DNA from 3 places in the Calidifontimicrobium sp. SYSU G02091 genome. Region 2 is predicted to be linked to each of the others. Evidence: predicted binding sites of a transcription regulator. Region 2 holds the regulator's gene; each other region holds the start of a gene.

Region 1 (5,673 bases), on a different contig from region 2:
GGTGGCCGCGTCGACCACGCTCTGGTGCAGGTGCATCGCGCTGCCGGGCTGGCCCTGCATCGGCTTGGCCATGAAGGTGGCGTACATCTGGTGGCGGATCGCCACCTCGCGCACCGTGCGCTTGAACAGGAACACCTGATCGGCCAGGGACAGCGGGTCGCCGTGGTCGAGGTTGATCTCCATCTGCGCCGTGCCCATCTCGTGGATCAGCGTATCGAGCTGGATGCCCTCGGCCTCGCACCAGTCGTACAGCACGTCGAAGATCTCGCCGTACTCGCTGACCGAGTCGATCGAGAAGCTCTGCATGCCCGCCTCGGTGCGCTGCGTGCGCCCCATCGGCGGCTTCAGCGGAATGTCCTCGTCGGGCTCGATCTGCACGAGGTAGAACTCCATCTCGGGCGCGACGACGGCCTTCCAGCCACGGTCGGCGTACAGCTGCAGCACGCGGCGCAGCACGTTGCGCGGCGACAGCTCGACCGGCGTGCCGTCGAAGTGCAGGCAGTCGTGGATGATCTGCGCGGTGGGCTCCTTGGCCCACGGCACCGGGCGCAGCGTGGCCGCGTCGGGCACCAGCCGCATGTCGGGGTCCGAGACGGCGGTGTAGTCCTTCTCCGGGTAGTCGCCGGTGACCGTCATCGTCAGCACCGCCTCGGGCAGGCGCAGGCCGGCGGCGGGGTCGTAGCGGTGACGCGGCACGATCTTGCCGCGCGCCTGCCCCGACATGTCGGGCGTCAGGCATTCGATCTCGGTGATGCGGTGCTCGTCGAGCCAGCGTTGGACGGCATCGGGGTCGGTCATGGGGGATGTTCTGGCAGTGCCGATGGGGCGCGATTGTGCGCCGCAGCCCGCATGCATGGCGGGGCGCCAGCCCTGCATGGCATCCCGCCTGCCACACGCCACCGCGCCCGACGGTCCGCGCCACACCTCGCCGTGTCGCGCAGGTGGTATCGTTCTTGACGCCATTTGGTCGTGGTGATCGTCGTCGACACGAACGCGTTCGTCAGCGCCTGCCTGGGACGCGGCGCCTCGGCGGCGGTGATTGCCGGCTGCCTGCGCCAGCGCTTCGTGCCGTTGATGGGTGCCGCACTGCTGGCGGAATACGAGGACGTCCTGTCGCGCGGGCGGCTGTTCGCCACCAGTCGTCTCGACGCCACCGAGCGCGAGGAACTGCTGGACATCTTCCTCGCACATTGCCGTTGGACGCGGATCTACTTCGGCTGGCGCCCCACCTGCGCGACGAGGGCGACAACCACCTGATCGAACTCGCGGTGGCCGGGGGAGCCGACTGCGTCGTCAGTCAGAACCTGCGCGACCTCAAGCGGCACGCGTTGAAGTTCCCCGGCTTGCACGCCGTGACGCCATCTGCCTTGCTGAAGATCGAGGAGCACGAATGAGCGCCCTGACCATCCGTCTGCTCGACGACAAGTACGAACGCCTGAAGGCACTGGCCAAGCGCCGAGGCACCAGTGTGAACCGGTTGATCGACGAAATGGCCACGTTGCTGCTGGCGGAGTTCGACGCCGAAGCCCGTTTCGCGCTGCGCGCCGATCGTGGGCAGGGCAAGAGCGCGCTCGGGCTCGAGTTGCTGGCCAAGGCGCAACGGCGCTGACGATCGCTGCGGGCCAGGCGAGCCGCTGGATGCCGCCCGGCCGGCCTCGCCTCGCCACCACCACCCGCTGCACCTTGCCGCCGCGCCTGTGTCGATCTCGATCTGCGCCGTGCCCATCTCGTGGATCAGCGTGTCGAGCGCGATGCCCTCGGCCTCGCACCAGTCGTACAGCACGTCGAAGATCTCGCCGTGCCCGCTGACCGAGTCGATCGAGAAGCTCTGCATGCCCGCCTCGGTGCGCTGCGTGCGCCCCATCGGGGGCTTGAGCGGGATGTCCTCGTCGGGCTCGATCTTTACTATGGGGGTGCCGTTCTCGGCGCGGTCGTGCAGCGGCTCGGCGTGCATCGTGCCTCCGGGCTCGGGCTCGCGCCGCCAATCCCTGAGCTCGGCACCGCCCCCTGCGCTCGGCGGCCCTTTACACCTGCACCGGCCATCCCCACACCATGACGCCACGCCACCGCGCGCTGCGCTCGACGGCCTGCTTCCTGCCGGGGTCGCGCCGCGCTGCGGCGCGCTGTGGATCGAACTCGGTGCGGCGCTGAGGCCGGTGTCGGCGTGGGTGCCGACGCCGAAGGCGACCGCACCGGCCGAAGCGGGGGGGCCGTGGCTGCTCGCGGGTGGCGCATCGGCTCATCGAGGGTGAGAACGTGTCGGCGCACCTCGGCGTGGGCGAGCGCAAGTGCAAGTGGGGTCGCGCGAAGCGGGCGCCGTCGTGGCGATCTGCGGGCGCTTCGCCAGCGTGCCGATCCGCCAACGCGTTGCCGCCGCGGTCCGGTCCGTTTCCTGCACCTCTTACGCCCCATCTGCCTGCCGTCTTCCGCCCGTTGACCGCCCATTCGTCGCGACCGAAGCCAGCGAGATGCCCGCGCTGCTGCGCGAGCCGCCGAAGGCGGCCTTGATGGCCGCCAGCCGGCGCTGATCGGATCCGTCGCGCCGCGCCCAGAGATCGGCCGACGGTGCGCCGGTCGCGCGTCCCCGCAGTGCGTTGTCGGCAACGGACGCGGATTGGCACGGAAGCTGCAAGCATGCCAGTTGGTATACCAAAGCGTGCACCAAGATGCGGCCCAACGAATCGGAACTGCTGACGATCGAGGACTGGCGTCGCGCCTACCTCGACGGCGCGACGGCGGGCGACCTGGTGCCGGCACGCGCGCGCCGCATCTTCGAGCACAGCCCCCCGGCGTCATGGATCCTGCAGGTCGACGCCCAGGCGCTCGCACGACGCTGCGCCGAACTCGACGCCCTCGCGCGCGCCCGCGTGGACCGCGCCGCACTGCTGGCTGCCATGCCGCTGTTCGGCGTGCCGTTCGTGGTCAAGGACAACATCGACGTCGCAGGCCTCGCGACGACCGCCGCCTGCCCGGCCTTCCGCTACGAGCCCGCGCAAAGCGCCACGGTGGTGCGCAAGCTGCTCGCCGCTGGTGCGGTGCTGCTCGGCAAGACCAACCTCGACCAGTTCGCAACCGGTCTCGTGGGCACCCGTTCGCCGTACGGCGCACCGGCGAGCGTGTTCGCGGCCGACCGCATCAGCGGCGGCTCGAGCTCGGGCTCGGCGGTGCTCGTCGGCCGCGGCGACGTCCCGTTCTCGCTCGGCACCGACACCGCCGGATCCGGGCGGGTGCCTGCCGCATTCAACAACGTCGTCGGCCTGAAACCCACGCCAGGACGCGTCGGCACCGCCGGCGTCGTGCCGGCGTGCCGCAGCCTCGACTGCGTCTCGGTCTTCGCCCTCACCGTCGAAGACGCGGCGACCGTGCTCGCCGTCATCGAAGGCCCCGACGAGGCGGACGACTACAGCGCCTTTGCCCCCGGACGCATCGACTGGCCGCAGCCGCTGCGCGTGGGCATCCCGCGCCACCCCGACGTCGACGCCGCGCTCGGCTACGACGCCGGCTGGCGCGCCGCCTGCGAGACCCTGGCAACGCTCGGCGCGGCGGTGACGGCGATCGACTTCGCGCCCCTGCACGAGGTCGCGCAGCTGCTCTACGAAGGGCCGTGGGTGGCCGAGCGGCTGGCCGTCGTCGAGGCCCTGCTCGGCCAGCACCCCGACGCGGTCGAGCCGACCGTGGCCAGGGTGATCGGGCGTGCGCGCGACATCCGTGCGGTCGATGCCTTCCGTGCCCAGTACGCGCTGCGCCACGCGCAGCTCGCAGTGCGCAGCATCTGGCGCGAGGTCGACGTGCTGATGGTGCCCACGGCACCGCGCCATCCGAGCTTCGACGACGTGGCGGCCGACCCCGTGGGCGCCAACGCGCGGCTGGGCGTGTACACCAATTTCGTCAACCTGCTCGGCTGGAGTGCGCTCGCGCTGCCCGCGGGCTTCACGCCGAACGGCCTGCCGTTCGGCGTCACCTTCATCGCCCCCGGGGGTGCCGACGCCGCCCTCGCCCGCTGGGGCCGGCGCTGGCAGCAGGCCTGTGCCCTGCCGCTGGGCGCGACCGGCCAGCGGCGCGCGAGCGCCGAACCCCTGACCTGGCCGGCCGCGGAGCCGACGCTGCCGCTGGCCGTCGTCGGCGCGCACCTCAGCGGGCAACCCCTGAACGGGCAGCTCACCGAACGCGGCGCCGTGTGGCGCGAGACGACGACCACCGCCGCGCGCTACCGCCTGCACGCGCTGCCCGGCACACGTCCCCCGAAGCCGGGCCTGCAGCGCGTCGCCGACGCCGGCCATGCGATCGAGGTCGAGGTCTGGGACATGCCGCTGGCGCAGATCGGCTCGTTCCTCGCCCTCGTGCCGCCGCCGCTGGCACTCGGCTCGATCGAGCTGGCCGACGGCCGCCACGTGCACGGCTTTCTCTGCGAAGCGCATGCCCTCGACGGCGCGCGTGACATCAGCCGCTTCGGCGGCTGGCGCGCCTACCTCGCCTCCCTCTGACCGCCCCCAGGAGCTCACGCCATGGATCGCCGCGACTTCCTCGCCCGCACCGCCGCCACCTCGGCCGCACTCGGCGGCCTGCCGCTTGCCGTGCATGCCCAAGCCCGGCCCAAGGACGTGCTGATCGTGGCCAACGAGTTCGGGCCGAACTCGCTGGACATCCACACCGTCGGGGCCAACCGCCCGGCCTATGGCGTGAGCTGGCTGGTCTACGACCGGCTGATGACCTTCGGCAAGAAGAGGCTGCCCGACGGGCGCGTGACCTACGACGCCACCAAGCTCGAGCCCGAGCTCGCCGAGAGCTGGCAGATGGCACCCGACGGCATGAGCGTGACGTTCAGGCTGCGCAGGAACGCGACCTTCCACGACGGCACCCCGGTGACGGCCAAGGACGTCAAGTGGAGCTTCGACCGCGCGGTCAGCGTCGGCGGCTTCCCGACCTTCCAGATGGCCGCGGGCTCGCTGGAGAAGCCGGAACAGTTCGAAGTCGTCGACGACCACACGTTCCGCGTCAAGTTCATCCGCAAGGACAAGCTGACGATGAACAACCTCGCGGTCGTCGTGCCCTGCGTCTTCAACAGCGAGCTGGTGAAGAAGAACGCCACCGCGCAGGATCCGTGGGGCCTCAACTGGACGCGCAACAACACCGCCGGCGGCGGCGCCTACAAGGTCGAGTCGTTCCGGCCCGGGCAGGAGATCGTCTACGTCCGCAACGACGACTGGAAGTGCGGCCCGATGCCCAAGCTGCGCCGCGTCGTGCAGCGCGAGGTGCCCAACGCCGGCAACCGCCGCGCGCTGCTGCTGCGCGGCGACATCGACATGACCTACGACATGCCGCCCAAGGACTTCGCCGAGATGGCCACAGACGGCGGCCCGGTCAAGGTGTCGACGATGCCGATCGAGAACGCGATGTTCTACGTCGGCATGAACACGACCCGGCCACCGTTCGACAACGTCAAGGTGCGCCAGGCGGTGGCGTGGGCGCTCCCCTACGACAAGATCCACGAGGCCGCGCTGTACGGCCGCGGCACCAAGCTGTACGGCGGCCCGCCTGGGCCCATCAAGAGCACGGCGTGGCCGCAGCCCACGTGGTACCGCACCGACCTCGACAAGGCCAGGGCGCTGATGGCCGAGGCCGGGGTCCCGAATGGATTCGAGACGACGCTCAGCATCGACCTCGGTGGCGCGA
Region 2 (5,673 bases):
GTGCTGCCGGCGGCGCACACGGTGCCGGCCGTCGGCTTCGCGGTGCAGCCGCGCGAAGGCGCCCCGGCGTGGGTCTTCAGCGGCGACACCGGACCGAACCCCGCGCTGTGGCAGCGGCTGCGTGCGCTGCCGGTCGCGCACGTCGTGATCGAGACGGCATTCGGCGACGAGGATGCCGCGCTGGCGGCGATCAGCGGACACCTCAGTCCGTCGTCGCTGGCGGGTGAACTCTCGCGGCTGGCCCCGGGCGTCGACGTGCACGTCACGCACGTCAAGCCGGGCGAGGTCGACACCGTGATGCGACAGGTCGCGGCGCTGGGCCTGTCGCACCGCATCCACACGCTGGCCAGCGGTCAGCGGCTGACGCTCGACGCGACCGTCTGACGGCCGTCAGTCGCCGGCATGGCGGGCGCCACGCGCCGAGCCGGCGACGAGATCGAAGCGGTACAGCCGGCACTCGATCGGCCCGTTCCACAACGGCACGCGCCGGCTCTCCTTGAGCCGCAGCCGCCGCGGCAGCTGCGCGTCGGGGCTGAGCACCCAGGCCGTCCAGCCGCCGTAGTGGCGCTTCCAGTGCGCGGCCAGCGCGGCGAAGAAGTCGTCGCCACTGACGGCGTCGGTAAAGCCCTCGCGCGCGTTCGCGCCGCGCCCCTTCGGCGCGATGCGCTCGCCGTAGGGGGGGTTGAGCATCAGCACGCCGCGCGGCGCCGGCGGCGGACGCTGCAGCGCGTCGGCCGTCTTGAACGCGATCGCCGTGGCGACGCCGGCGCGCTCGGCGTTGCGCGCAGCGAAATCGGTCATGCGAAACGACACGTCGCCGGCGAACACCGCCACCGCCGGCGCGTGCACGCGCTCGCGCGCGTCGCGCCGCAACGCCTGCCAGGTCGCCGCGTGGTCGCGAAACGGCGCCAGCCGCTCGAACGCGAAGCGGCGCTGCGCGCCCGGGGCGATGCCGCACGCGAGTTGCGCGGCCTCGATCGCGATCGTGCCGGCGCCACAGCACGGGTCGAGCAGCGGCAGGTCTTCGGCACGGCCCTGCCAGCCGGCGGCGGCGAGCATCGCGGCGGCCAGCGTCTCTTTCAGCGGCGCCTCGCCCTTGACTTCGCGGCCCGCGGCGGCGGCGTCGCGCCAGCCGCGCTTGAACAGCGGCTCGCCCGAGGTGTCGACGTACAGCGTCGCGTGCGCCGCGCCCAGGTGCAGCCGCAGCGGCAGGTCGGGGTCGCGCGTGTCGACGCTCGGGCGTGCGCCGGTGGCATCGCGCAGCACGTCGCACACGGCATCCTTGATGCGCAGCGCCGCAAAGTGCAGGCTGCGCAGCGGCGACGCGCGCGCGCTCGTGTCCACGCGCAGCGTCTGCCGCGGCGTGATCCAGTCGGTCCAGCGCACCGTGCGCGCGAGCGCATACAGGTCGTGTTCGTCGCGGTAGGGGCCATCGGCCAAGGGCCACAGCACGCGCTGCGCGAGGCGGCTCTCGAGGTTCAGCGTCATCGCCGCCACCGCGTCGCCGTGCACCGTGACGCCACCGCGGCCGGGCTCGATACGCGCCGCGCCGCCGAGCAGGCGGCGGCACTCGTCGGCCAGCAGCGTCTCGGTGCCGCCGGCAGCCGGCAGGAACAGCGCCACGCCGCGCGGCGCGGGCGCAGACGCACTCGGCGCCGGCGTCACAGCGCCTTGCGCAGGTTGGCCGGCGCGATCTTCAGCGCCTCGCGGTACTTGGCCACCGTGCGCCGCGCGACCTGGATGCCCTGCTCCTCGAGCATCTGGCTGAGCTGGCTGTCCGACAGCGGCTTGGCCGGGTCCTCGGCGGCGACGAACTGCTTGATCAGCGCGCGCACCGCGGTGCTCGACGCGTTGCCGCCGGCCTCGGTGTTCAGCGACGAGCCGAAGAAGTACTTCAGCTCGAAGGTGCCGAACGGCGTGGCCATGTACTTGGCGGTGGTCACGCGCGAGATCGTGCTCTCGTGCAGGCCGAGCTCGTCGGCGATCTCGCGCAGCACCAGCGGCTTCATCGCGATCTCGCCGTGGCTGAAGAAAGCCTTCTGCCGCTCGACGATCGCGCTCGAGACGCGCAGGATGGTGTCGAAGCGCTGCTGGATGTTCTTCATGAACCAGCGCGCTTCCTGCAGCCGCGACGACAGACCCGCCGCCGAGCCGTTGCGCTGGCCGCGGATCGCCTGCGCGTACAGGTCGTTGATGCGCAGCCTGGGCATCACGTCGGGGTTGAGCACGCACTTCCAGCCGCGCCCGCTGCGCACGACGATGACGTCGGGGACGACGACGTTGGCCTCGGCGCGCGCGAACGGCCGTCCGGGCTTCGGCTCGCAGGCCACGATCAGCGCCTGCGCCTGCCGGATGACGTCCTCGTCGGCGCCGGTCACCGCCATCAGCCGCTTGATGTCACGCTTGGCCAGCAGCTCGAGGTGCTGTTCGCAGATTGCCAGCGCCACGTCGCGCGCCGGCGACGCGGACCGCGTGCGCAGCTGCAGCGTCAGGCACTCGCGCAGGTCGCGCGCGCCGACGCCGCAGGGGTCGAGGCTTTGCAGCCAGCCGAGCGCGCAGCGCAGCCGCGACAGCAGCTCGTCGCGCGCCTCCTCGTCGTCGGGGGCGAGCTGCTGCGCGATCTCGTCGAGCGTGTCGGCGAGGTAGCCGTCGTCGTCGAGCGAGTCGATCAGCACCTCGACGGCGGCCGCGTCCTCGGGCGCGAGCCGCATGCCGAGCACCTGGCGGCGCAGGTGGTCGGCGAGCGTGTCGCCGGGGCCGCGCTCCTGCGGCTCGAAGTCGTCGTCGGTCGCCGCCGCCGCGGGCGTCTCGCGGATGCCGTCGAAGTCGTCGCCTTCGGTGCCGTTGGCCCAGTCGTCGCGTTCGGTCGTGCCGAGTTCGGTGCCGTCGAGGCCGGCCGGCTCGGCGTCGTCGAGGCGGCCGTCGGTCTCGTCGGGCTCGGCCATGCGATCGGCCGGCATTGCGCGCTCGGCCGCGGCGTCGAGCGAAGCCTCGAACGGCGAAGCGGCCTCGTCGTCGAGTTCGATGAACGGGTTCTGCTCGAGCATCTGCTCGACTTCCTGGTGCAGCTCGAGCGTCGACAGCTGCAGCAGCCGGATCGACTGCTGCAGCTGCGGCGTCAGCGCCAGGTGCTGCGACAGCCGGACCTGCAGTGACGGCTTCATGCTCATGCCGGCTACATGCGGAAGTGCTCGCCGAGGTACACCTTGCGCACGTCGGCGTTGTCGACGATGTCGGCCGGCGTGCCCTCGGCCAGCACCTGGCCGTCGCTGATGATGTAGGCGCGGTCGCAGATGCCCAGCGTCTCGCGCACGTTGTGGTCGGTGATCAGCACGCCGATGCCGCGCGCCTTCAGGAAGCCGATGATGCGCTGGATCTCGATCACGGCGATCGGGTCGACGCCGGCGAACGGCTCGTCGAGCAGGATGAAGCGCGGCTGCGTGGCCAGCGCGCGCGCGATCTCGACGCGCCGCCGCTCGCCGCCCGACAGCGCCGGCGCCGGGCTGGTGCGCAGCTTGTCGATGCTCAGCTCGAGCAGCAGGTCGTTGAGCTGGCGCTCGATCTCGGCCGGCTTCAGCGGCCGGCCGTCGGCGCCACGCTGCAGCTCGAGCACGGCGCGCACGTTCTCCTCGACCGTGAGCTTGCGGAAGATCGACGCCTCCTGCGGCAGGTAGCTCAGCCCCAGTCGCGAACGCTGGTGGATCGGCCGGTGGTGCACCGGCTGGCCGTCGATGCGGATCTCGCCGGCGTCGGCGCGGATCAGCCCGACGACCATGTAGAAGATCGTCGTCTTGCCGGCGCCGTTGGGGCCGAGCAGGCCGACCACCTCGCCGGCACTGACCGCCAGCCCGACGCCCTTGACGACGCGGCGCGCGCCGTAGCGCTTCTCGAGGCCGGTGGCTTCGAGGCGGCTGACGGCCGTCGTGGCCGGCAGCGACACCGGCGTGGGGGGCGCGGGTTCGCGCAGCGCGTTCACGGCCGCGAACCCGCCGGCGCCGACTCGCGCGGCGTCAGGATGGCGCGCACGCGACCACCACCGTCGCCGGCGCTGACGCTGAAGGTCTCGTTGACGTTGTCGTAGGTGATCAGCGCGCCGGTGACTTCGTCGGCCGGCGCGCCGCCACGCAGACGCCGCAGCAGCGCATTGCCGGCGAGGCGCACGGTGTCGGCGCGGCCGTCGTAGTCGATGCGGTCGGCGCGCCCCTCGATGACCTCGTCGACGCCGTCGCGCTTTTGCCGGAACGTGGCCGCGCGGCCGGCCTCGCCGAGGGCCACCGCGCTGCGCCAGCCCTCGGGCGTTTCGCGCACCTCGACGCGCTCGGCCGTGATGCGCAGCGAACCCTGCGTGATCACGACGTTGCCGACGAAGACGACGACCCGCTTGGCCAGGTCGACCGTGCTCTGGCGGTCGGCCTCGATCGTCATCGGCTGGCTGCGGTCGCTGCGCTGCGCGACGGCCGGCGCCGCGGCCGACAGCGCGACGGTGAGCGCGACCAGCAGCGCGGGCAGCGGGGCAGTCAGGCGACAGGGCATAGCGGCATGGAAATTGCAGGCCATTCTAGCCCCGTCGCGTCGGCACGCCACCCGGTGGCGTGTGAAATTTCGGCGCGGGTGGCGCGTCGCCACCGCACCGGCGCGCCGGCTCAGCCGCCCTTGCGGATGCGCTCGACGAGGAAGCTCGCCACTTGCAACGAACGCTCGTTGCTGCCGGCGAGGCTGCCCGACGTGAAGAAGCGCCCACCGACGCCGATCGACGGCGTGCCGTCGATCTTGTACGCGTCGGCCAGTGCCTTGGCCTGGCGCGCCTTGGTGGCGACACCGAACGAGCGCAGCGCGTCGAGGAACTTGTCGCGGTCGAGCCCCTGCTCGGCAGCGAACGCGGCCATGTCAGCTTCCTTGTCGAGGCGGCGGCGCTGCACGTGCATCGCGGCGAAGACGCGGCGGTGCATCTTCTCGATCTCGCCCATCGCCTCGAGCGCGTAGTAGAGCTTGGCGTGCGTCTCGTGCAGCGCGCTGAAGCCCACCGGCACGCGCCGGAACGCGACGTAGTCGGGCTGCCGCGCCGCCCACGCCTCGATGGCCGGCTGGAACGCGTTGCAGTGCGGGCAGCCGTACCAGAAGAACTCGAGCACGTCGATCTTGCCGCCGCCCGACGTCGCCACCGGCGTGGCCAGGCGGACGAAGTCGCGGCCCTCGACGAAGGCAGCAGGCTGCGCGTGGGCCGCGCCGGCCCACGGCAGCGTGGCGACGGCGGCGGCGCGGAGCGTGAACTGGCGGCGATTCATGGTCGTGGTCCTCATTGGGGCCGCCGCACCCGCAGGGCGGCGGCACGGGGTGACAGGAAAGCGCAACGCGCGCGGCGATGCACGCAGGTGTCGTGGATCTTCAACGCTCCACGCGCACCAACGCTGACTCGACCGCGTTGCCCTTCAATCGTTCCTGGACGGCGTCGGCCTCGTCCTTGCGTTCGAACGGCCCCAGCCGCACGCGGTACACGGTGCGGCCGGCCTGTTCGCGCTCGCTCACGCGCGCCGTGAAGCCGAGCATCGCCAGTCGGGCCCGCTGCTGCTCGGCATCCTCGGCGCGCGAGTAGGCGCCCACTTGTACGAAGTAGCGGAACGGGTCCGCCGACGGCGCTGCGGCCGCCGGGGTTTGCGGCGGGGTGGCGGCGGC
Region 3 (5,673 bases), on a different contig from region 2:
TCGATATGGCCGCCGTCGCGCAGCGCTCGATGGCCGCCGAGGCCATGCTGCGCACGGCCCTCAAGCCGGCGAGCGACCCGCTGTTCGGCACGCCACCGGCCAGCGGCAACTACAGCGCCAGCAGCGACCCCAAGCTGCAGTACCCGAACCCGCTGAGCGGCACCAGCAGCTTCAACGCGCTGGCGCAGCAGCTGCAGACGGTCGCGCGCATGATCGATGCCGGCATGGCCGGCGCGATCGGCGTGCGTCGCCAGGTGTTCTTCGTCAGCATGGGCGGCTTCGACACCCACGACCAGCAGAACCGCAACCACGCCGACCTGATGGCGCGTCTGGCGCATGGGCTGCGCTATTTCGACGACACGCTCGGCGCGATGGGCGCGCGCCACAACGTCACCACCTTCACCGCCACCGACTTCGGCCGCACGTTCACGAGTAACGGCGATGGCACCGACCACGGCTGGGGCTCGCACCAGTTCGTGATGGGCGGCGCGGTGCGCGGGGGCGACATTTACGGGCGCTTTCCGCAGATCGGCGTAAAGAATGCGAACAACAACCGGTTCGACAGCAGTCCAGATCAGTTGGACAACGGGTCGCTGTTGCCCGAGATCTCGGTGGACCAGTTCGCCGCCACGCTCGCGCGTTGGATGGGCGTCAGCGACGCCGACGCGCTGACGATCTTTCCGAACCTGGGCAACTTCAATCCGTCGGTGCGCAACCTCGGCTTCATGAACACCTGAACGGGCCGGCGGCGCGGCCGGCCGTGGTTGCCCGCGGATGCCTACGCCGCCGGCAGCGCACGCCGGTACTGCATCGCCTCGGCCAGGTGCGTCGCCGTCAGCCGCTCGCTGCCGGCGAGGTCGGCGATCGTGCGCGCCACCTTCAGCACGCGGTGCAGGCTGCGCCCCGACCAGCCCAGGCGCTGCGCCGCCTGTTGCGCGAAGCGCTGCGCGGCCTCGTCGAGCCGGCAGTGCCGTTCGAGGTCGGCCGCCTCGAGCAGCGCGTTGGCCCGGCCCTGCCGCGCGAGCGCGCGCCCGCGTGCGGCGGCCACGCGTGCGGCGACGACGGCCGTGGGTTCGCCCTCGGGTTGTGCGAGCAGCTGCGCCGGTGCCACCGCCGGCACCTCGACCTGCAGGTCGATGCGGTCGAGCAGCGGCCCCGACAGCCGCGCCTGGTAGCGCGCGACGACGTCGGGCGTGCAGCGGCACGTGCGCGGGCTCGCCACGGGGGCGCCCAGCCAGCCGCACGGGCACGGGTTCATCGCCGCGACGAGCTGGAAGCGCGCCGGGAACGTCGCCTGCCGCGCCGCGCGCGAGATCGTGATGCGGCCCGCCTCGAGCGGCTCGCGCAGCGCTTCGAGCGCCGAGCGGTTGAATTCGACGAGCTCGTCGAGGAACAGCACGCCGCCGTGCGCGAGCGAGATCTCGCCCGGCCGCGGCGGTGAGCCGCCGCCCACCAGCGCGACCGCGCTGGCCGAATGGTGCGGCGCGCGCAGCGGGCGCTGGCGCCAGCGGCGCACGTCGAAGCCCTCGGCCGACAGCCCCTGCAGCGCCGCGCTGCGCAGCGCCTCGTCGTCGTCCATCGGCGGCAGCAGCCCGGGCAGCCGCTGCGCGAGCATCGACTTGCCGCTGCCCGGCGGGCCGACCATCAGCACGCTGTGCGCGCCGGCCGCGGCGATCTCGAGCACGCGCTTCGCGGCGGCCTGGCCGCGCACGTCGCGCAGGTCGGGCGCCGGGCGTGCCGCAGCCGCAGGTGCGGCGACGGCGCGCGGCAGCGGCACCGCCGCGTCGCCGGGCTGCAGCGCCGCGACGACGTCGAGCAGGTGCGACGCAGCGCGCACGCCGACGCCGCCCACCAGCGCCGCCTCGGCCGCGCTGGCCGCCGGCAGCACGAGCGTGCGTGCTGGCGCCGCGGCGCGCAGCCCGAGCGCGAGCGCGATGGCGCCGCGCACGGGACGCAGTTCGCCGGCCAGCGACAGCTCGCCGGCGAACTCCACGTCGGCCAGGCGCGCCGCGTCGACCTGACCCGCGGCGGCCAGGATGCCGAGCGCGATCGGCAGGTCGAAGCGCCCGGACTCCTTCGGCAGGTCGGCGGGCGCGAGGTTGACCGTGACGCGCTTGTTGTGCGGGAAGCCGAGCCCGCTGTGGGTCAGCGCGGCGCGCACGCGCTCACGCGCCTCCTTGACCTCGGTATCGGCCAGCCCGACCAGCGTGAAGCTCGGCAGACCGTTGGCCAGGTGCACCTCGACCTGGACTTCGGGTGCATCGAGCCCGTCGAGTGCGCGGCTGCGGACCACGGCCAATGACATCACACCCTCCCTCCAGATCGCGCGCCACCGGCTGCGGACAACCGGGAGGCGCAAAGACGCGCCGCCGCGCGCCGACAGCAGTCGATTGCGCACCGAAAATGTGCGCTCGTTGCGGTTGCTCCCTTTCGGTGCGCCGGCGTCGCGTCAAAGCGCTCATTCGGCGCTGGCGCCGCGATCGCGACGATGGCATGGAAGCTGCAGAACACGGGTGGCCAGCCCCTAGTTCATCGGAGAGGCGCCCATGCAGAAGATTCCCCCCGCCCTGGCCGCTCGCGCGGTTGCCGCTGCCGTCCGCGTCTGGGCGACCTGACCCGGACCGCGCCTGCGTCGTTTGCACTCACGAAAGGAACACCACCATGAAGATGGTCACCGCCATCGTCAAGCCGTTCAAGCTCGACGAAGTGCGTGAAGCCCTCAGCGCGATCGGCGTGCAGGGCATCACGGTGACGGAAGTCAAGGGCTTCGGCCGCCAGAAGGGTCACACCGAGCTGTACCGTGGCGCCGAGTACGTCGTCGACTTCCTGCCCAAGGTCAAGATCGAGGCGGCCGTCGACGACGCGCTGCTCGACCGCGTGATCGAGGCCATCGAGGCGTCGGCGCGCACCGGCAAGATCGGCGACGGAAAGATCTTCGTCTCCGCGCTCGAGCAGGTCGTGCGCATCCGCACCGGCGAGACCGGCAAGGACGCGCTGTGATCAGCGGCACAACACACCGAGACGATCCCATGAAGAAACTGTTTGCGATCCTCGCCCTCGGCGTGATGCTGCTGGGCTTTGCGGGCGTCTCTTTCGCCCAGGAGGCCGCGTCGGCGCCGGCTTCGGCCGTCGAGGCGGCCAGTGAAGCGGCCGCGCCGGCGGCCGAGGCTGCGGCCGCGCCGACCGTCCACAAGGGCGACGTGGCCTGGATGCTCGTCTCGACGCTGCTCGTCGTGATGATGGTGCCGGGCCTGGCGTTGTTCTACGGCGGCCTCGTGCGCAGCAAGAACATGCTGTCGGTGCTGATGCAGGTGATGGTCGTGTTCTCGCTCGTCGTCGTGCTGTGGGCGATCTACGGCTACAGCCTCGCGTTCGGCGGCGAGGGCCTGATCGTCGGCACCTTCGACAAGCTGTTCCTGTCGGGCGTGACGATGGACAGCCTGGCCGACACGTTCACCGACGAGTTCAAGCTGCCCGAGTTCCTGTTCATCGCGTTCCAGGCCACCTTCGCCGGCCTGACCTGCGCGCTGGTCGTCGGCTCGTTCGCCGAGCGGATGAAGTTCTCGGCCGTGCTGCTGTTCTCGGCGATCTGGTTCACCTTCTGCTACATCCCGATCGCGCACATGGTCTGGGGTGCCGGCGGCTACCTGCTCGACAAGGGGGCGCTCGACTTCGCGGGCGGCACCGTGGTGCACATCAACGCCGGCATCGCCGGCCTGGTGGGCGCCTACGTGGTGGGCAAGCGCATCGGCTACGGCAAGGAGGCGATGCCGCCTCACTCGCTGCCGCTGACGATGCTCGGCGCCGCGATGCTGTGGGTCGGCTGGTTCGGCTTCAACGCCGGCTCGAACCTCGAGGCCACCGCGGGCGCCGCGCTGGCGACGCTGAACACGCTGTTCGCGACGGCGGCGGCGATGGTCGCGTGGACGATCGGCGAAGCGCTCGCCAAGGGCAAGGCGTCGATGCTGGGTGCGGCGTCGGGTGCGGTGGCCGGTCTGGTGGGCGTCACGCCGGCGGCCGGCATCGTCGGCCCGATGGGCGCGATCGTGATCGGTCTGGCCGCGGGCTTCATCTGCCTGTGGGGCGTCAACGGCCTCAAGCGCATGCTCGGTGCCGACGACTCGCTCGACGTGTTCGGCGTCCACGGCGTGGGCGGTATCGTCGGCGCGATCCTCACCGGCGTGTTCGCGGCGCCGTACCTGGGTGGCACCGGCGCCGAGGACTTCTCGATGTCCAGCCAGGTGCTGATCCAGGCCGAAGGCGTCATCATCACGATCGTCTGGTCGGCGGTGGTCGCGTTCATTGCCTACAAGATCGTCGACATGGTGATCGGCCTGCGCGTCACCGAAGAAGAGGAGCGCGAGGGTCTGGACATCACGTCGCACGGCGAAACCGCGTACAACCGCTGATCGGGCGTATGGCCGCGCCGTGTGGCGCGGCCCGCGCGGCGACCTGGGGCCACGGCAGTGGCCCCTTTTTCATTCCCGGCGCGCCGTCGTCACTCGGCGGGGCTGTCGTAGACGATGACGGTCGGGAAGCGGATCGGCTGCTCGACGAGCCGCCCGGGGCCGTGCGGGATCTGGCCGCTGAAGGTCAGCGAGTCGCTCGGCTGCAGCTGGTCCGTCGGGCGTCCATGGCGGTATTCCATCGTGCCGGCGAGCATGTGGATGAACTCGGTGCCCGGGTGCTCGAAGTCCGGGAACGACTCGCTCGGGTCGTCGATCGAGATCACGAACGGCCCGAAGCGCTTGCGCGGGCGCATGGGTGCAGGCGAGCAGGTGGTGGGTGTGGCCGCTCGGCGTGCCGCGTCGCACCACTTCCGCCCCCTGGCCGGCCTTGACGTGCTGCGCGCGGCCCTCGGGCACGTTCCCGTGCTTGAACAGGGCCGACACCGACACGCCGAGCGCCTGCGCGATGCGCGCGAGCGTGTCCTGGCTTGCCGCGACGAGCCCATTCCCGATCTTCGACGGCAGGCTGCGGCTCACCGCCGCGCGCTCGGCCAGAAGGTCAACCCGCGGGAGCGGCGAAGATACGCACGCTGCACGAAGGCGTTGCCCGGCAAAGCGCGTGCCGCCACTGTGGCTGGACCGGCCCGGACGACTTCGAGATCAAGCTCAAGGAGCTGCGCGAGATCGCCGACCACGCCGCGCCCGGCACCGCGCCGGGCTACTGCCACACCGGCCACTGCCCGGTCGGGCTGACGACGCAGGACGACGTGCTCGAGCAGCGCCTGCACCCGCCGATCGGCGCGAAGCGGCTGCGCAACTACCTGAAGACGCTGACGATGGAGCTGACGACGATCGCGCGCGCCTGCGGCAAGCAGAACGTGCATCACCTCGAGCCCGAGGACTTGGTCGCGCTGACGATCGAGGCCGCCGCGATGGCGCGCGTGCCGCTGGCGGGCACCGACTGGATCCCGGGGCACGAGGCGCGACGCGGACGCGAGGCCAGGGTGGGCCGCGGTGCGGCACGCCCCGGCTCCGCCGCGTCCCGGCTCCGCCGCGCCGCGCCGGGTATGCCCTGCCGCGCGATGGCGAACGGGTGGCGCCCCTTCGCCCCGGGGGTCCTCGGCAATCGGTGCTGGCCACGCTGCTGCAGGGGCCGCTGCGCACCGCGGACGTGCGCGTCAAGGCCAAGGCCTTCACCGCCGAGCCGCCCGACGCGACGCTGCTG

Evidence for each region. The regulator sigma-54, encoded in region 2, starts transcription at its own class of promoters, with help from an activator protein. The targets are predictions, from matches to a motif close to TGGCANGNAANCTGCTTT.
Region 1: atzF (allophanate hydrolase) is a predicted target of sigma-54. The motif match lies at 2,616-2,633, and genes of this name have one in related genera.
Region 3: MOJ79_RS14670 (P-II family nitrogen regulator) is a predicted target of sigma-54. The motif match lies at 2,490-2,507, and genes of this name have one in related genera.

The regions. Positions count from the first base shown of each region.
Region 1 covers NZ_JALBGB010000030.1:28,540-34,212, forward strand. The annotation lists gene MOJ79_RS15550 (glutamine synthetase family protein) at 1-798, opposite strand, end outside; partial or broken gene MOJ79_RS19175 (PIN domain-containing protein) at 1,036-1,394, shown strand; gene MOJ79_RS15560 (glutamine synthetase) at 1,298-1,954, opposite strand; gene atzF (allophanate hydrolase) at 2,667-4,484, shown strand; gene MOJ79_RS15570 (ABC transporter substrate-binding protein) at 4,506-5,673, shown strand, end outside.
Region 2 covers NZ_JALBGB010000001.1:159,242-164,914, reverse strand. The annotation lists gene MOJ79_RS00820 (MBL fold metallo-hydrolase) at 1-384, shown strand, start outside; gene MOJ79_RS00815 (THUMP domain-containing class I SAM-dependent RNA methyltransferase) at 391-1,623, opposite strand; gene MOJ79_RS00810 (RNA polymerase factor sigma-54) at 1,662-3,164, opposite strand; gene lptB (LPS export ABC transporter ATP-binding protein) at 3,176-3,940, opposite strand; gene lptA (lipopolysaccharide transport periplasmic protein LptA) at 3,973-4,533, opposite strand; gene MOJ79_RS00795 (thiol:disulfide interchange protein DsbA/DsbL) at 4,644-5,285, opposite strand; gene MOJ79_RS00790 (SPOR domain-containing protein) at 5,386-5,673, opposite strand, start outside.
Region 3 covers NZ_JALBGB010000026.1:10,247-15,919, forward strand. The annotation lists gene MOJ79_RS14660 (DUF1501 domain-containing protein) at 1-737, shown strand, start outside; gene MOJ79_RS14665 (YifB family Mg chelatase-like AAA ATPase) at 779-2,305, opposite strand; gene MOJ79_RS14670 (P-II family nitrogen regulator) at 2,662-3,000, shown strand; gene MOJ79_RS14675 (ammonium transporter) at 3,030-4,409, shown strand; gene MOJ79_RS14680 (cupin domain-containing protein) at 4,499-4,762, opposite strand; partial or broken gene MOJ79_RS19170 (glutamate synthase-related protein) at 4,995-5,434, shown strand; gene MOJ79_RS14695 (hypothetical protein) at 5,578-5,673, shown strand, end outside.